Regions from separate parts of the Actinomadura sp. NPDC048955 genome, predicted to be linked through region 2. Evidence: riboswitches for the same ligand, from Rfam matches in the RefSeq annotation. Region 2 holds a riboswitch; the other holds the start of a gene.
What was found. Region 2 has a riboswitch for S-adenosylmethionine ahead of thrC (threonine synthase). Riboswitches for the same ligand answer to the same signal wherever they lie in the genome.

Region 1: it holds a riboswitch for S-adenosylmethionine, as region 2 does, so the genes downstream of both, AB0C84_RS07785 (aminotransferase class V-fold PLP-dependent enzyme) here and thrC (threonine synthase) in region 2, are expected to answer to the same signal.

Annotation. Positions count from the first base shown of each region.
Region 1 is NZ_JBEZJI010000005.1:186,384-194,534, reverse strand. It holds gene AB0C84_RS07815 (hypothetical protein) at 1-643, opposite strand, end outside; gene AB0C84_RS07810 (hypothetical protein) at 676-1,038, opposite strand; gene AB0C84_RS07805 (hypothetical protein) at 1,378-1,983, shown strand; gene AB0C84_RS07800 (FKBP-type peptidyl-prolyl cis-trans isomerase) at 2,208-3,359, shown strand; gene AB0C84_RS07795 (transglycosylase domain-containing protein) at 3,575-6,484, shown strand; gene AB0C84_RS07790 (hypothetical protein) at 6,494-6,868, opposite strand; SAM riboswitch class IV at 6,918-7,034, shown strand; gene AB0C84_RS07785 (aminotransferase class V-fold PLP-dependent enzyme) at 7,077-8,151, shown strand, end outside.
Region 2 is NZ_JBEZJI010000028.1:7,542-15,692, reverse strand. It holds gene AB0C84_RS25070 (trehalose-6-phosphate synthase) at 1-1,297, opposite strand, end outside; gene AB0C84_RS25065 (cation diffusion facilitator family transporter) at 1,418-2,353, shown strand; SAM riboswitch class I at 2,450-2,590, shown strand; gene thrC (threonine synthase) at 2,607-3,851, shown strand; gene AB0C84_RS25055 (MoaD/ThiS family protein) at 3,867-4,145, shown strand; gene AB0C84_RS25050 (hypothetical protein) at 4,444-5,439, shown strand; partial or broken gene AB0C84_RS25045 (TCP-1/cpn60 chaperonin family protein) at 6,216-6,746, shown strand; gene AB0C84_RS25040 (hypothetical protein) at 6,816-7,166, shown strand; gene AB0C84_RS25035 (nuclear transport factor 2 family protein) at 7,485-7,880, opposite strand; gene AB0C84_RS25030 (TetR family transcriptional regulator) at 7,964-8,151, shown strand, end outside.

The DNA of each region.
Region 1 (8,151 bases), on a different contig from region 2:
AGCCGACGACGCCGGTGGCCACGTTCCGCCCGTAGATCCAGAAGTTGCTGGTCACCCCGTTGTCACACCGGTAGTAGTCCCAGGGGCCGCTGCCGCGGATCGCGTCGAACTTCTGGCCCGGATAGCCGAGCCCGACACGGCCGGCGGTGTTCAGCGGGTTGTCCCAGATGACCACGCCGGGAACCCGGAAGTCGGTGTAAGGCTCCCCGCGAGAGGCGACGGCCCTGTACGGGGCCGCGTTCGCCGGGCCCGCGCTCCTCTTCCGGGCTTCGGGGTTGGCGTAGGTCGAGCAGGCCTGGGGGCGGGCAGGTAGTTGGACACAGACCCGGAACGAGCCGCCCCCGAACCAGTCCGCGGTGTTGACCGACGAGGCCCCCATGGGAACGGTCGCGCGCGCTCCTCGGAAGCCGTGCTCCTCCTGGCCCGAGACCTCGGAGCCGACGGGGGCGTCGCGGATGTCGGCGTGCCACGATCTGCTACCCGGGTGGTACCACAGCGTGCCGACCGCGTCCTCCTGCTGCACCGTGCGCAGCGCCCACCACGGACTGGCCGAGGCCGTGGCGGCGGGTGCCGTCAGGACCGCGCCCGCCGCGGTGGCGGCGGCCGCGGAGGCGGCGAGAACGATCTTTCCGAGCAGGGGCATGAGCGCTCCTTGCGGTTCGTGGCGGCGGCGGGTCACGGCCGCTCCCTGATGAAGCAGTCCGAGACGTAGCCCTCGACCCTGGTCCTGTCGTTGATCACGTAGGTCCAGTGGTCCTTGACGTCGCCGTTCGGGCAGGTCACCGGGTCGGCGAAACTCTGGCCGCCGTTCCAGGTGTAGCCGTCGCCGGGGTTGCCGAGCCCGCGGACGTATCCGTTGAGCCGCGGAGTCGCGCGGATCCTGACGCCGGGCTCGGTGAAGTCACCGCCGATGTCGGCGGCGCGTGCCGGGACGGCGGCCCGCCCGGCGGCCGGTGCGGCGGGCGCGTGGGAGGCCATGGCGGGCGTCGCCGGAATCGCGGCGATCACGACGGCCACAGCGCTGACGATCTTCATCATGGTCGACCCTCACCTGGAGTGCGGACGCGGGCGGCCCGGCCCGTCGTGGGGACGGGCGCGGCATCGCCCTTGCCCTCCATATTCCGGCTACCTAGAGTGAGTGGACAATCTCATGGCGTAGAGATGCCAGCGGTTGAACCGTCAATGCCGAAGGGACGCCTCGACGCGATGCCGGAGGGGGGCCGCCAGGTGACACGGTCAGGCGACGGAACGCCGCGGCTTCCGCGACGCGCCGCCGAGCGCGAAGCCGTGAGCCAGGCCTTGGAAGAAGCCGGTTTCTATGCGGCCCGAGGCCTGCGGCCCCCGACCCAGCGCGTGGATCCGCCCAAGGTGGGCGCCGTGGTCGCACGCCTGGCCGGCGCCACCCGCCAGGAACTGCTGACCTTCGACGACCCCTCTAGCTGCGTCAGCCAGGGCGTGCCCGAGCGCATGCTCCGGCACGCGGCCGCCTGCGTCCGCCAGGCCGCCGCCCAGGTTCCCACCCTCCGCCAGATCACGTCTCCGCAGGGCCTGGCCCATGACACCGACCTGGACACCATCCAGTGGCGCAACGGCGGCCAGGCACGGCTCATCGAGCAGATCCCCTTCCGCCTGGCCGTGTTCGACCGCACGACGGCCGTCATCCCGCTCGATCTGGACGTGTTCTACAACGGCATGCTCGTCATCCGCGACCCCGCGGTGGTCAGGGCACTGACCCGGACGCACCACAACTCCTGGACGTCCGGCGACGACCTCGTCCCCGACCGCGAACCGGACCGGCCGCCGGCCCACCTGGCCCCGATCCTGGCCTGCATGCGGGACGGCCTCCCCGACCACGCCGCCGCCACCCGCCTCGGTCTGTCGGCGCGCACCTACGCCCGCCGGGTCAGCGAACTGCTCGCCCTCCTCGGCACCACGAGCCGCTTCCAAGCAGCGATCGTCGCCCAGCGCCGCGGATGGCTCTGAACGTCCCGGCCCGCCGTTCCCGGCGGCGTGGAGGCGTGTGCCACACGTCCGGCGGGGATATCCTGACGCCTTCCCCTGTCCCCTGCCAGATGACACCGCTCCTCGTACGTGACCGGTAGATTGCGGGTCGGCCTCCTTTACCCGGTTTTCACGCTGTGCTTAGCCCGGCCCTGGAAGGGTGGTCACGGTTGTGGTGTCGTCGAACCCGGAGCAAGTGAGGAAACATGTCCGAGGATGACAAGCCCCGGGGCAAGCCGGCGGTCAAGGCGAAGGCGAAGATCCCGAACGCCCAGAGCATCCGCAGCCCCGAGTTCACCCCGCACGGCATCAGCGCCGGCCGCGGCAGCGGGCTGAACCGGCCGTCGGCGCTGACCGCCAAGGAGGCCAAGAAGCGCCGGCTGATGATGATCGCGGGGATCGTGGTCGTCGCGCTCGCGGTCTCCGGCGGGGTGTACTGGTGGGTCAGCCGTCCCGGCCCGAAGGTCGAGGTGACCGGCAAGTTCGCCGCCGAGCCCAAGGTCGAGATCCCGAAGAAGCTGGAGCCGACCAAGACGCTCAAGGTCAGCACCCCGATCAAGGGCGGCGGCCCCGTGGCCGCCGAGGGCGACACCGTCTACGTCCAGTTCGCGACCTACAAGTGGTCGAAGGACAAGGACGAGGAGAACTCGCGGGTGAAGAGCTCCAGCGAGAAGGTCCGCTCCTCCTACGAGGAGGGCCAGCAGCAGCAGGGCGGCGGCGGCCCGATGCACCTCGTCATCGGCAAGAGCGGTCTCAAGGACATCGACAAGAGCCTCGTCGGCAAGTCGGCCGGCAGCCGGCTCGTCATGCAGCTCCCGCCGTCCAAGGAGCTCACCCAGCTGAGCCCGCAGCAGATCACCGACAAGGACGCGATCCTGTTCATCATGGACGTCCAGGCGGTCGTCCCGAAGAGCCAGCAGCCGCAGGGCACCGCGCAGAAGCTGGACGACAAGTCGCTTCCCAAGGTCGAGGACCAGGGCGCCGGCAAGGAGCCCAAGGTGACGGTCCCGGACAAGGACGCGCCCAAGAAGCTCCAGGCCAAGACGCTCGTCGCCGGCAACGGGCCCGCGCTGGCCAAGGGCGACGAGGCGGTCGTCAACTACACCGGCAAGATCTGGAAGTCCGGCGACAAGTTCGACTCCAGCTGGGACAACAAGCAGCCCGCGACGTTCCCGATCGGCCTGGGGCAGACCATCCCGGGATTCGACAAGGGGCTCACCGGCGCGAAGGTCGGCAGCCGCGTGCTGCTCGTCCTGCCGCCGGACGAGGGCTACGGCAAGAAGGGCAGTCCGCCCAAGATCAAGGGCGACGACACCCTGGTCTTCGTGGTGGACATCCTCGCGAAGGTCTACAAGTGAGCTGACCGAGGCGCGGTCGTGCGCGGGAGCGGCGGGGCACCCGGTCGGGTCCCCGCCGCTCGGCTTTTCTCGAAAGACCGCCCACTGCGACATCCGTCACGACAACCGGAGAGGCGGATTGCCCGTCCTCCTTTGGGAGACGCGGATGCGCATTGGGCGGTCGGCGCACGGATTCCCTCAGGTATCGTCTGTAACGCATTAATCACGGGGGGCTTGTGAGCGACAGCGAGAAGATCCCGGAGCGAGAGGAACGCTCCGGGACGGGCCAGGCGGACCGGCACGAAACCGAGGCCGGGGCACCGGCCGGCACGGACGGTCCCGCGACCGCCACGCTGACCGCGGACACCGAATCCGGCGCCGGAGAATCCGCCGGTGACGCCGAATTCGCCGACGAGGGCGACATATCTCGAAACGAAGATAAGGATCGCGAAGAGAGCGGCGACGCGGGCGAGCGTCCCGAATCGCGCGCCGCGGATAACACCGTCGTCGCGGACGACCCCACGACCTCCCCCGATACCGCCGCGGATTCCCCCGCCCCCGCCTCCGACACCGAAGAAGTCATCACGTCCAGCGAGCTCCCCGCACCCACCGGCGCCCCCACCTCCAACGGCGCGAGCCCGACCGGCGACGCCACCGCGACTGACAACCCCGCGGTGCCCAGCGAGGCCCCCGCGTCCAACGGCGCCGTTTCGACCGGCGACGCCACCACGACCGAAGACGCCGCCGCGACCGGCGAAGGCGGCGCCGCCGCTGGGGGCGTCGCGTCCGGCGACGGCGTCGTGGCGGGCGGTGGGGCCGCTTCTGACGAGGTCGGAGCGGCGAACGAGGTCGGTGCGTCCGGCGATGCCACCGCGGTCGATGGTGTCGATGGGGCGGTGACCGGAGATACCAAGAGCATGCCCGCCGCCTCCAAGCGCGACTCGACCCAGCGCGGCTCCCATCCCGGGGGCCCGCCGCCCGGCTCCGGGCCGGGCCAGGGCGGTCGCGGCGGGGGCAAGGGGCCCGGCAAGCCGCGCAGCCGCAGGTCGCGGTTCCTGCGCCGGGCGCTGTTCCTGATCCTCGGCTTCATCGGGTTCTGCATCGTCGCGTTCGGCGTCGCGTACCTGTTCACGCCGGTGCCGTCGGCGCAGGAGCAGGCGATCGCGCAGGGCCCGACGTTCTACTACTCCGACGGCAAGACGCAGATCGCCAAGACCGGGATGAACCGGGACGCGGTCAAGCTCGACAAGATCCCCGAGAGCACCCGGGCCGCGGTGATCGCCGCGGAGAACCGCAGCTTCTACAACGACCCCGGGGTGTCGGTCCAGGGCACGGCGCGGGCGCTGTGGTCCACCGCCACCGGCAAGCAGTTGCAGGGCGGCTCGACGATCACGCAGCAGATGGTCCGCAACTACTACGGCGGCATCGGCAAGGACCGCTCGGTCACCCGCAAGCTCAAGGAGATCATGGTCTCCCTGAAGGTGGGCCGGGAGAAGGACAAGGACTGGATCCTCGAGCAGTACCTCAACACCATCTACTTCGGCCGCGACGCCTACGGGGTGCAGGCCGCCGCGCACGCCTACTACAACAAGGACGTCTCGAAGCTGACGCCCGCGGAGGGCGCCTACCTCGCCGCCGCGATCCAGCAGCCGAGCAACTTCTCCGACCCGACCGGCCCCCGCCGCGCCTACTCCGAGCAGCGCTGGCGCGCGATCGTCGGCAACATGGTCCGGGACGGGGCGCTCACCTCGTCGGAGGCGGCCTCGCTGACCTTCCCGGCCCCCGCCAAGGAGAAGATCACCGACGTCCTCAAGGGCCAGCGCGGCTACATGGTGAACGTGGCCAAGAAGGAGCTCACCGAGCGCCGCGGCTACAGCGAGGACGAGATCAACCGCAGCGGACTGAAGATCACCACGACGTTCGACAAGCGGCTGATGGACGCGATGAAGCAGGCCGTCGCGGCCAACGCCCCGAACGGGATGAGCAAGAAGATCCGCACCGGCGCGGTGTCGGTCGACCCGAAGACCGGGCAGGTGCTCGCCTTCTACGGCGGCCGCGGCTACCTGGAGGAGGCGCTGAGCAGCGCCTTCGGCGACTGGGCGCAGGCCGGGTCGGGGTTCAAGCCGATCGCGCTGGCGGCCGCGCTGGACGACGGCAAGACGCTGTCCACCAGCTACGACGGCAGCTCCCCGCAGTACTTCCACGGCACGCCCATCCGCAACGACAGCAACGAGAACTTCGGAACGGTCAACCTCGTGACCGCCACCGAGCACTCGATCAACACGGCCTACATCAACCTCGGCCAGGACATCGGCAACAAGAAGATCGTCGCGATGGCCGAGAAGATGGGCATCCCCGCCTCGCAGATGAAGCCCGAGCAGCGGGACGCCGCCACCTTCCCGCTCGGCATCGTGTCGCTGCACCCCGTCCAGCAGGCGGGCGTGTACTCGACGTTCGCCTCCGAGGGCGTGCACCGGACGCCGTTCGTGGTGAAGACGGTCACCGACAACGAGAACCACAAGCGCACCTTCACCGAGAAGGGCGAGCGGGCGTTCAGCCAGCAGGTCGCCCGTGACGCCACCTACGCCATGCAGAAGGTCGTGCAGGGCGGCACCGGCACCGGCGCGCAGCTTCCCGACGGACGCGACGTCGCCGGCAAGACGGGCACCACCGACGCGGGCCGCGCGATCTGGTTCAACGGCTTCATCCCGCAGATGGCGACGACGGTCTCGATGTTCCGCAGCGACGGCAAGCCGCTGAACATCCCCGGGTACGGCGCGTACGGCGGGCAGCTGCCCGCGCAGATGTGGCGCTCGTACATGTCGGAGGCGGTGAACATCAAGGGCTACGACCCCGAGTCCTTCGGGGAGCCGTCGATGACGCCCGGCGGCGGCTGGGGCGGGCCGACGCAGGACGCCCCGCCGACCGGCCCGCAGCCGCCGGACACGGGCGGGCCGGTCGAGCCGCCGCCGTCCACGCAGCGGCCCGACGTCCCGACGCCCCCCACCGACCTGCCGACGATCATCCCGCCGCAGCAGCCCGGCGGCGGCGGTGACGGAGGCAACGGCGACGGCGGGACCGGCGGCGACCCCGGAGGCGATCCCGGAGGCGGGACGGGCGACGGGCCGCTCGGCACCGGCGGGTAGCCGGGCCGCTCAGTCGCAGGCCTCGCCGATGGTGGCCGGCGTCTCCCTGATCACGCTGTCGAGCCGGGAGACGTCGCCGTCGCCGACCCCCTGCGCGGCGGCGCGCAGTTCACCCGCCTCAGCCTTCAGCGCCTTGCCCAGGTCGGCGTCGTCGGCCTGCTTCGCGAGCCCGTCGAGGCGCCCGGCGAGCTGCTCGGTCGGCTGCCGCCACCGCTCGGGCTCCGCCGCCGGGACGCCGCGCACCTGGGTGACGTACTGCTGGAACGCCTTCTTCGTGTCGGTGCACACCTGGGCGGAGTTGCCACCGCCCAGCGCCCCGCACCCGCTGAGGGCGCCGAGCACCAGCGCGCCGCCGGCCAGCGTCCGAACCACCCGGTACCGCATCGCACCCTCCCCTTGATCCCCGTTCGGCTCCGCCTATACTTCCGCATGAGGTCATGAGCGCCAGCGCAAAGCCCCGGCTAGCTGGCCGGCAACCCTTCGTCCGCGATGGGGTGCCCCGGGTGAGGACCTGGCCGGACGCGGCACCGCGTTCCGGCAAGCGCGGATCCCGGCGGACGTCCCGGGGTCCCTGACCCCGGAAGGTCCCGGCATGCCCACGCTGCTCGCCCGCTCCCCCATCACTCCTGCTGTGACGCGCCCCGAGGGGGTCCGGGTTCGCCCGCTTCCCCGGGTCATCGGGGCGGACGTCCCGGTTCCGGTGCGGGACGGCCGCCACGTCCCCTACGCCAACTTCGACTACGCGGCCAGCGCGCCCTGCCTGGAGGCGGTGCACGAGGCCGTCACCCGCGCGCTGCCGTACTACAGCAGCGTCCACCGCGGCGCCGGGTACGCGTCCCAGGTCACGACGGCCGCCTACGAGGACGCGCGGGAGACCGTGCGGTCGTTCCTCGGCGCGTGGCGGCGCTCGGCCGTGGTTTTCACGCGCAACACCACCGACTCGATGAACCTGCTCGCGCACGCCGTCCCGGCCGGGACGAGCGTCGTCGTCTTCGAGAGCGAGCACCACGCGTCGCTCCTGCCGTGGAAGCGCGCCGTGCGCCTCCCGGCGCCCGCCACTCCGGCCGAGGCCCTCTCGGCGGCGGACCGCGCGCTGCGCGGGTGCCCGATCGGGTCGCGGCTGCTCGTCGTCACCGCCGCGTCCAACGTCACCGGCGAGCTGTGGCCGATCGAGGAGCTCGCGCACGTCGCGCACCGCAACGGCGCCCGCATCGCGGTCGACGCTGCGCAGCTCGTCCCACACCGCCCCCTCGACATGACCGCTCTGGGACTGGACTACGTCGCGTTCTCCGGGCACAAGCTGTACGCGCCGTTCGGTGCGGGCGTGCTCGCCGGGCGTGCCGACTGGCTGCGCGCCGCCGAGCCCTACCTCAGAGGCGGCGGCGCCAGCGCCTCGGTCGGGGAGACGACCCGGTGGGCCCCGTCCGCAGAGCAGCGGCACGAGGCGGGCTCCCCGAACGTCCTCGGCGCCCTCGCGCTGGCCGCCGCGTGCGAGACGCTGTCCCCGGCCTGGGACGACCTGGCCGCCCGCGAGGAGGCGCTGGTGGAACGGCTGCGGTCGGGACTGGCGGCGCTCCCCCACGTCCGGGAGCTGACGCTGTGGGGCGAGCGGGCGCCGCGCGTCGGAATCGTGTCGTTCACCGTGGACGGCTGGAACGCGCGGGACG
Region 2 (8,151 bases):
CCTCTCGCGACAGCACGAGCGCGCAGCCGTGCCGCGACAGGACGGGCCCCTCCTTCGCGACCAGGTTCATCCCGTCCCGGATCGGGTTGACGAGCAGGACGTCGGCCAGGCCGTAGGCGGCGAGGGAGCGCGGGTAGTCGTCGTTCACCTGGAGGATCAGCGGGTCCCAGTCGGCCGTGCCGAACTCGTCGGTGATCTGCTCGGCCATGCGGCGGACGGCCTCGGTGTACTCCCGGTACTCGGGCAGGTCGTAGCGGGACGGGTAGGCGAACGCCAGGTGCACGACGCGGCCGCGCAGCTCGGGATGGTTGACGAGCAGCTCCCGGTACGCGGCGAGCCCGCGCACGATGTTCTTGGACAGCTCCGTCCGGTCGATCCGCACGATGAGCTGGCGGTCGCCCACCTGCTCGCGCAGCGCCCGGGCCCGTTCGACGACGTCCTGCTCGGCGGCCCGCCGGCGCAGCGCCGTCCCGTCCACCCCGAGACCGTGCACGCCCACGCGCGTGGTGTGACCCGAGCAGGAGACGGTGCGGGCCGCGCGGTCGACGCGGGCGCCCGGCAGCAGCTCGCAGCAGTCCAGGAAGGCCGACGCCCACCGCTCGGTGAGGAAGCCGGCGTGGTCGGCGCCGAGGATGCCGAGAAGGACCTGCGCGCCGATGTCGTCCGGGAGCAGCCTGAAGTACTCCGGCGGGGCCCAGGGGGTATGGGAGAAGTGCACGATCTTCAGGTCGGGACGCCGGTCGCGCAGCATCCGGGGGGCCAGCGACAGGTGGTAGTCCTGGACCGCCGCCTTCGCGCCCTGGGCGGCGTCCCGCGCGAGCGCGTCCGCGAAGGCCGCGTTGTACGCCTCGTAGGACTGCCAGTCGCGCCGGGAGCGGGCGTCGAAGTGCGGGCTGCGCGGTGTGTCGTACAACAGGTGGTGGACGAACCACAGCGTCGAGTTGGCGACGCCGTTGTAGGCGCGGTCGAACGTGGCCGCCGGGATGTCGAGCATCCGCACCGCGGCCCCGCCGGTCTCGTATCCGGCGAGGTCGAGACGTCCGTCCGGGGAACGGCGCGCGGCCGTGCGGTCGGCCTCGCCGAGGCTCGCGCACACCCAGAGAACGTCCGCGTCGCCGCCGGTCGGTGCCCGCTCCGTCCCGGCCGGGCGCGGCGGGCCCGGGTCGCGCGGGGCGCCCGTGACGGCGGCGAGGCCCGACACGAGTCCGCCGCCGCCGCGCCGCATGGTGAGCTCGCCGTCCTCCGACAGCGAGAACGACACCGGCCCCCGGTTCGAGGCCACCAGCACTTGGCTCATAGGGGAAGGGTCTCAGTTGCGGCGCGGGCGCATCACAGTGACCCGCGAGGTGACCGGCATCGCCCGCGCTTCTGCCCGTTCCGCCCGATTAGTCATCCGCCCTGGGGGTATCCGGCGGCAATGAGCAAGTCCGAGACGACGAAAACGGTGCTCGTCGCCGGTGCAGCGAACCTCATCCTCGCGATCACGAAGCTGTTCGCCGGCCTGCTGGCCGGGTCCAGCGCCATGCTCGCGGAGAGCGCGCACTCGGTGGCGGACACCCTCAACCAGGGCTTTCTCTACACCTCGATCCGGCGCAGCGAGCGGCCCCCCGACCGGCGCCACCCCTTCGGATACGGCAACGAGCGGTACGTGTGGTCGCTGCTCGCCGCGTTCGGCATCTTCGTGGCCGGCGCCGGGTTCTCGATCTTCGAGGGCGTCCTGACCATGACCGGCCACGGCGGCGGCGGGACGACGGTGTGGCTCGCCTACGCCGTCCTCGGCCTCGGCGCGGTGCTGGAGGGGGCGTCCTGGATCCGTGCCTTCTACCAGGCGAAGAAGGAGACGCGCGACAGCGACCGCGACCTCGTCGAGCACGTCCGCAAGTCGCCCGACGTGACGTTCAAGACCGCGCTGTTCGAGGACACCGCGGCGATGATCGGCCTCGCCCTCGCCGCCGGCGGGCTCGCGATGCGCCAGATCACCGGCTCGGAGTTCTGGGACGGGCTCGCGTCCGCCCTCATCGGAGTGCTCCTGGTCGTGCTCGCCTTCTCGATCGGCCGGGAGAGCATGCGCCTGCTCATCGGCCAGGCGGCCGACCCCGCCGAGCAGCGCAGGATCCGCGCCGAGATCTGCTCCGCGCCCGGCGTGACCGGCGTGGACGAGCTGCTCACCATGCACTTCGGCCCCGAGCAGATCCTCGTCGCGGCGAAGGTGCACTTCTCCGACGACATCAGCGCCGACGAGGCCGAGGACGTCGCCGGCGAGATCGACCGGCGGCTCCGCGAGAGCGTCCCGACCGTCCGCCACGTGTTCCTCGACCCGACCCAGCGGGTGATCAAGACCACCGCCGGGTAACGTCTCACTCGCTGGACCCACCTGTCTGGCATCCGGTCAGTTGATGTAAAGTCACGCATACGAGCTCAAAGCGCTCGTTGATCGACAACTTCATAACGCTCATCCAGAGGGGTGGAGGGACCGGCCCTGCGAAGCCCCGGCAACCACCTGGCTGTGGCGCGTCGCGATCCTGCGAGGCCGGCCGGGAGATGGTGCCAACTCCGGCCTGCGACCAAGGTGGCGCAGGGAAGATGGGGAGAAAGGCCTCGCCCTCATGGCACTCACGCCTGCCACAGACCTCGGACCGGCTACCGCTCTCGTCTGCCGCGAATGCGGCTCGTCCCGCGACCTCGGGCCCCACTACGCCTGCGAGGAGTGTTTCGGCCCACTGGAGATCGCCTACGACTTCGACGGCGTCACCCGGGAGGCGATCGAGTCCGGGCCGCGCAACATCTGGCGCTACCGCGGGCTGCTGCCCGTCCCGCCGAACGTCGCCGACACCCCGAACACCGAGCCGGGCCTGACCCGCCTCGTCCGCGCCGACAACCTCGCGGAGAGCCTCGGCCTGCAGAGCCTGTGGGTGAAGGACGACAGCGGCAATCCGACCCACTCGTTCAAGGACCGCGTCGTCGCCGTCGCGCTCGCCGCCGCCCGCGAGCTGGGGTTCAAGGTGCTGGCCTGCCCGTCCACCGGGAACCTCGCCAACGCCGTCGCCGCCGCGGCGGCCCGCGCCGGGATACGCAGCGCGGTGTTCGTCCCGTCGAACCTGGAGTCCCAGAAGATCATCACGACGGCCGTGTACGGCGGGACGTTCGTGACGGTCGACGGGAACTACGACGACGTGAACCGGCTCGCGTCCGAGATCGCCGGTGAGCGGGAGGACTGGGCGTTCGTCAACGTCAACGTCCGCCCCTACTACGCCGAGGGCTCCAAGACGCTCGGCTACGAGATCGCCGAGCAGCTCGGCTGGCGGCTGCCGGACCAGATCGTCGTGCCGGTCGCGTCCGGCTCCCAGCTCACCAAGATCGACAAGGCGTTCCAGGAGCTGATCAAGCTGGGGCTGGTCGAGGACCGGCCGTACCGCGTCTTCGGCGCGCAGGCCGCCGGGTGCGACCCGGTCGCCGCCGCGTTCAAGGCGGGCCACGACGTCGTCCGCCCGGTGAAGCCCGACACGATCGCCAAGTCCCTCGCCATCGGCAACCCCGCCGACGGCCCCTACGTCCTGGACGTCGCCCGCCGCACCGGCGGCGCCGTCGAGGACGTCACCGACGAGCAGGTCGTCGAGGGCATCCGGCTCCTGGCCCGCACCGAGGGCATCTTCGGCGAGACGGCCGGCGGCGTCACCGTCGCGACCCTCCGCAAGCTCGTCGAGGCCGGCACCCTCGACCCGGGCGCCGAGACCGTGATCATCAACTCCGGGGACGGCCTGAAGACCCTGGACGCCGTCGCCCCGGTCGTCGCGCCGTCGGCGAACATCGCCCCGTCCCTGGAGGCGTTCCGCGCCGCGGGCCTCGCCTGAGAACGAAGGAGCAGCATGAGCAGCGTGTCCGTCCGTATCCCGACGATCCTGCGGACCTACACCGGTGGCGAGTCCGAGGTGAAGGCCGAGGGCGCGACCCTGCGCGCGGTCGTCGCCGACCTCGAGGCCAGCTACTCCGGCATCTCCGGCCGCATCCTGGACGACGCCGGCAAGATCCGCCGTTTCGTGAACGTCTATGTCGGTGACGAGGACGTCCGGTTCGCCGAGGGCCTCGACACCCCGACGCCCGAAGGCGCCCAGATCTCGATCATCCCCGCGGTGGCGGGCGGCTGACGCCCGTCTCGTCCCGCAAGCCCCGGCACGTCCACCGTGCCGGGGCTTTTCCTTTCAGAACTGGCCGATTCCCCATTCTCTGGAACGTCAATGGCCCGGTGGATACCGGATTGGGTGACTGTTCTTCCCGTCCGGCTCAACGGGCATGGAGAAAGCTTTAGCGAGCGCCCGTTTCGCGGCTTCGATCTTGATCACCGCCACTCCGTCACTTGGGTTTCTCGCTGGCCGCGCCCTGGAAGATTGATCCCGGAGTGGCGTTCCCTGGAGCGCCGATCGGCATACGAGAGTGAGGAAAGGCATGAAGCGCATTTTGCGCACGATGGCCGTGACCGGGATAACGATGGGAGCGGCCGTCCTCGCGGCTCCCTCGGCCATGGCCGACATCAACTTCTACGCGGTGGAGAAGGCGTACGTGGGGCACAACGGCCCCACGTACATCAGTGAGAAGGGTCCGGGCGACCTGATCTACACCGACATCACCAAGTCGCCCAAGGCGGCGCCGGTGATCGGGAACAAGCCGGTGAAGACCGGTGACATCACCACGAAACTCCACGGCGGGAAGCACAACACGGCCGTGACCGGCGTCGAGGGCTCCGAGCAGGAGGCCACCAAGGTCGCCCTCGCCAAGGCCGCCGAGCACGAGGCCGCCGAGCAGCAGGCCGCTCCTCAGCAGGCTGCTGCTCCTCAGCAGGAGTCTCTGCAGGCCGCCCCGGAGCAGGGCGCCCAGCAGGCCGCGCCGGAGCAGGGTGCCGAGCAGGCCGCTCCTCAGCAGGGCGAGCAGCAGGCTGCTCCCCAGCAGGAGGCCCAGCCGAACGCCCCGCAGCAGGACGCGGAGCAGGCGGCTCCTCAGCAGGACGCGCAGCAGGCCGCGCCGGAGCAGGGTGCCGAGCAGGCCGCTCCTCAGCAGGACGCGCAGCAGGCCGCGCCGGAGCAGGGTGCCGAGCAGGCCGCCCCGCAGCAGGAGGCCCAGCAGGCCGCGCCGGAGCAGCAGCAGGCCGACGCCAACGCCCCGCAGGCCGGGCAGCGGCTGGCCACCACGGGGGACCACCCCAAGCCGGTGCACATCCACGCGGTCGAGAAGTCGATCGTCGGCCAGAACGGCCCCGTCGCCAACAGCGAGAACGGCTCGGGCGACGCGATCTTCACGAACCTCAGCGGTTCGCCCCGCTCGAACGTCTACGCCGGCAACAGCGCGACGATGACCGGCCCGATCAGCACCAAGCTCCACGGCGGCAAGCACAACACCGTGATCAACGCGGTCGCGGGCCCCGAGCAGGAGTCCACCAAGAAGTGAACCGCGGCTCATAGCAGAGCACCGCAGCACCACGGCCGCTCCGGCCCGGTCACGCATCGAAGCCGGAGCGGCCGCCCAATGTCCGGACCCGTTTGCGGCGGCCCTTTGCCCGGGAACGAAAGAACATCCTCACCATTCGCCATACTCCGCAGAAGCGGCCCAACGGGCCGTGGTGACCCCGGTGCATCGGGCCGCCGCAAACGTCAAAGCATCGACCGAACCGACACCAACGATCCGTGTCGAATATGCGCCGCGAAAGCGGCGGCGACGGGCGGTTGCCGGTGCAAGGGCAGCCGACATGGACGGCGTGCCGGCACCGGCCCTCACCGGGTGGTGAGACCTCGGTAGCCCCCTGACCCCCGTCAGCCCACCGCTTCCCCGGCCCGGCGTCGGCCGGATGACGGCCTCGTGAACACCCCCGACGGGCGACCGGCCCGCTACGCCACCGGCGAATTTCGGGTCGGCCCGTGCCACGTGAGGCGCGCCCACCGGCCCGCCGCGAGAGGACTTCCTGGACGTTCCGCCGCTGGTCAGGGCGGGGCAGGGCGGCTGGGGGAGACACCCGTGGGCGAGGATGTGTGGCGCTTGCACTCGACGGGGTAGAGTGCTAAACAAACATTGGCACTCTGCTGTGGAGAGTGACAACTTCACACAGTCATGGGTCGGGGCGATGAGGCCTCAGGCCGGCGGCGGAATGGAAGTCGTCGGCGGGGCCGTCCGTCGCGGGCGTCGGCTCGATCCGTCTAAGCCACCTTGTTCCGGGAGGACTGGAGCCTATGGCTGCAAAGATGATCGCGTTCGACGAGGAGGCCCGTCGCGGTCTCGAGCGCGGCATGAACCAGCTCGCCGACGCCGTGAAGGTGACCCTTGGTCCCAAGGGCCGCAACGTCGTGCTGGAGAAGAAGTGGGGCGCTCCCACGATCACCAACGACGGTGTGTCGATCGCCAAGGAGATCGAGCTCGAGGACCCGTGGGAGAAGATCGGCGCGGAGCTCGTCAAGGAAGTAGCCAAGAAGACCGACGACGTCGCGGGTGACGGCACCACCACCGCCACCGTGCTGGCCCAGGCGCTGGTGCGCGAGGGTCTGCGCAACGTGGCCGCCGGTGCGAACCCGATGTCGCTCAAGCGCGGCATCGAGGCCGCCGTCGAGCGGGTGAGCGAGGAGCTGTCCAAGCTCGCCAAGGACGTGGAGACCAAGGAGCAGATCGCCTCCACGGCCTCCATCTCCGCGGGCGACCCGCAGATCGGCGAGATGATCGCCGAGGCGATGGACAAGGTCGGCAAGGAAGGCGTGATCACGGTCGAGGTCCCGGCGTCTGAGATGATCCCGGCCAGGGTCGGTCAGACACGAGTGTTCCTGTGAGGGGTGCCGCCGGTGGAGCCGTCGGGACGGGAGGGGTCGCGGCAGGCGACGGGCGCGGACGAGCAGGTGCTGGCGGGCCGGTACCGGCTGGTCTCCCTGCTCGGCCGCGGCGGAATGGGAGCGGTCTGGCGCGCCCGTGACGCGCACCTCGACCGTGAGGTGGCGGTCAAGGAGCTGCGCCTGCCCGAGCACCTGGACGACGCCGGGCGGCGGACCTGGATCGCGCGGCTGGAGCGGGAGGCCCGCGCCGCCGCCCGGCTTTCGAGGGCGCGAGCACGGGGGCGGTGTTCATCGCCATCGCCACCCGGGACCCCGGCCCGTGCGTGCACGCCGGCCCTCTGGAGCCGGTGCTCAGGGCGCTGATGCAGCGCGAGCCGTCGCAGAGGCCGACCGCCGAACAGCCGCACGCCTGGCTCGCCTCGCTCGCCCAGAGCCGCTCAGTGCGATGTGGACGCGATGGTCGACTCCGGTGGCTGAGGGTGCAGCCCTCGGTGATGTCCATCCGGTTCGACGGCCCAAGACCAGATGCGAGGAGAACCCCGGCTGCGATTTCACGGTCCTGAACCGTGGGGCCCCGAGGTTCAGCGAAGTCAGCGTCTACAGCCAGTACCTGTCGGAACCCGATCGTTCGATCGTTCTCGTTTTCGCGTCGGCTGAGACGGGCGGCGCTGCGCCGTGAGCTCAGCGGGCGTCGGCGGAAGCGGTGCGAGTGGCCATGTGGGCTTGGCGCATCCGACCGTCGGGGGCGAACCGGCCGAAGAAGTAGACCTCGATGGAGAGGTCCTTGCCGCGCTGGCGGACGTGCAGGGTGTAGCGGGCGGCGAGGCGGTCGCCGTCCGCGACGGCCTCGTGCACCTCCACCCTGCTCGTGGGCCGGTTCTTGCGGACCGGCCGGGTGTGCGCGATGAGCTTGTCGCGGTCGATCCGGATCCCGTCGGCGAACTGGACGATGTCCGGGGTGTGGTAGCGGTCGACGATCAGCGCCGGATCCTCGTCGCCGCGCAGCAGGTCGCCGGTGAAGGAGGTGTAGAAGTCGGCGATGAACCGCCCGGGTTCGGTCTCGTTGAGCGGACGCATGGATCCCCCGTGGTGCTCGGTACGATCTTTGACGCTCTGTAAGATATGCACCGAGAACCAACTCTGACAAGGTGTAAGAAATAATGCCCTCTCCGGCCCGCAACCGCCGCGCCGACGCCCGCCGCAGCAGGGACGCGATCCTGGACGCGGCGACGCGGGTGCTCGACGCCGATCCCGACGCCGGTCTGGCGGCGGTCGCTGACGCCGCCGGGGTGACCCGCCAGACCGTCTACGCCCACTTCCCCTCACGGGAGAAGCTGCTCCTCGCGCT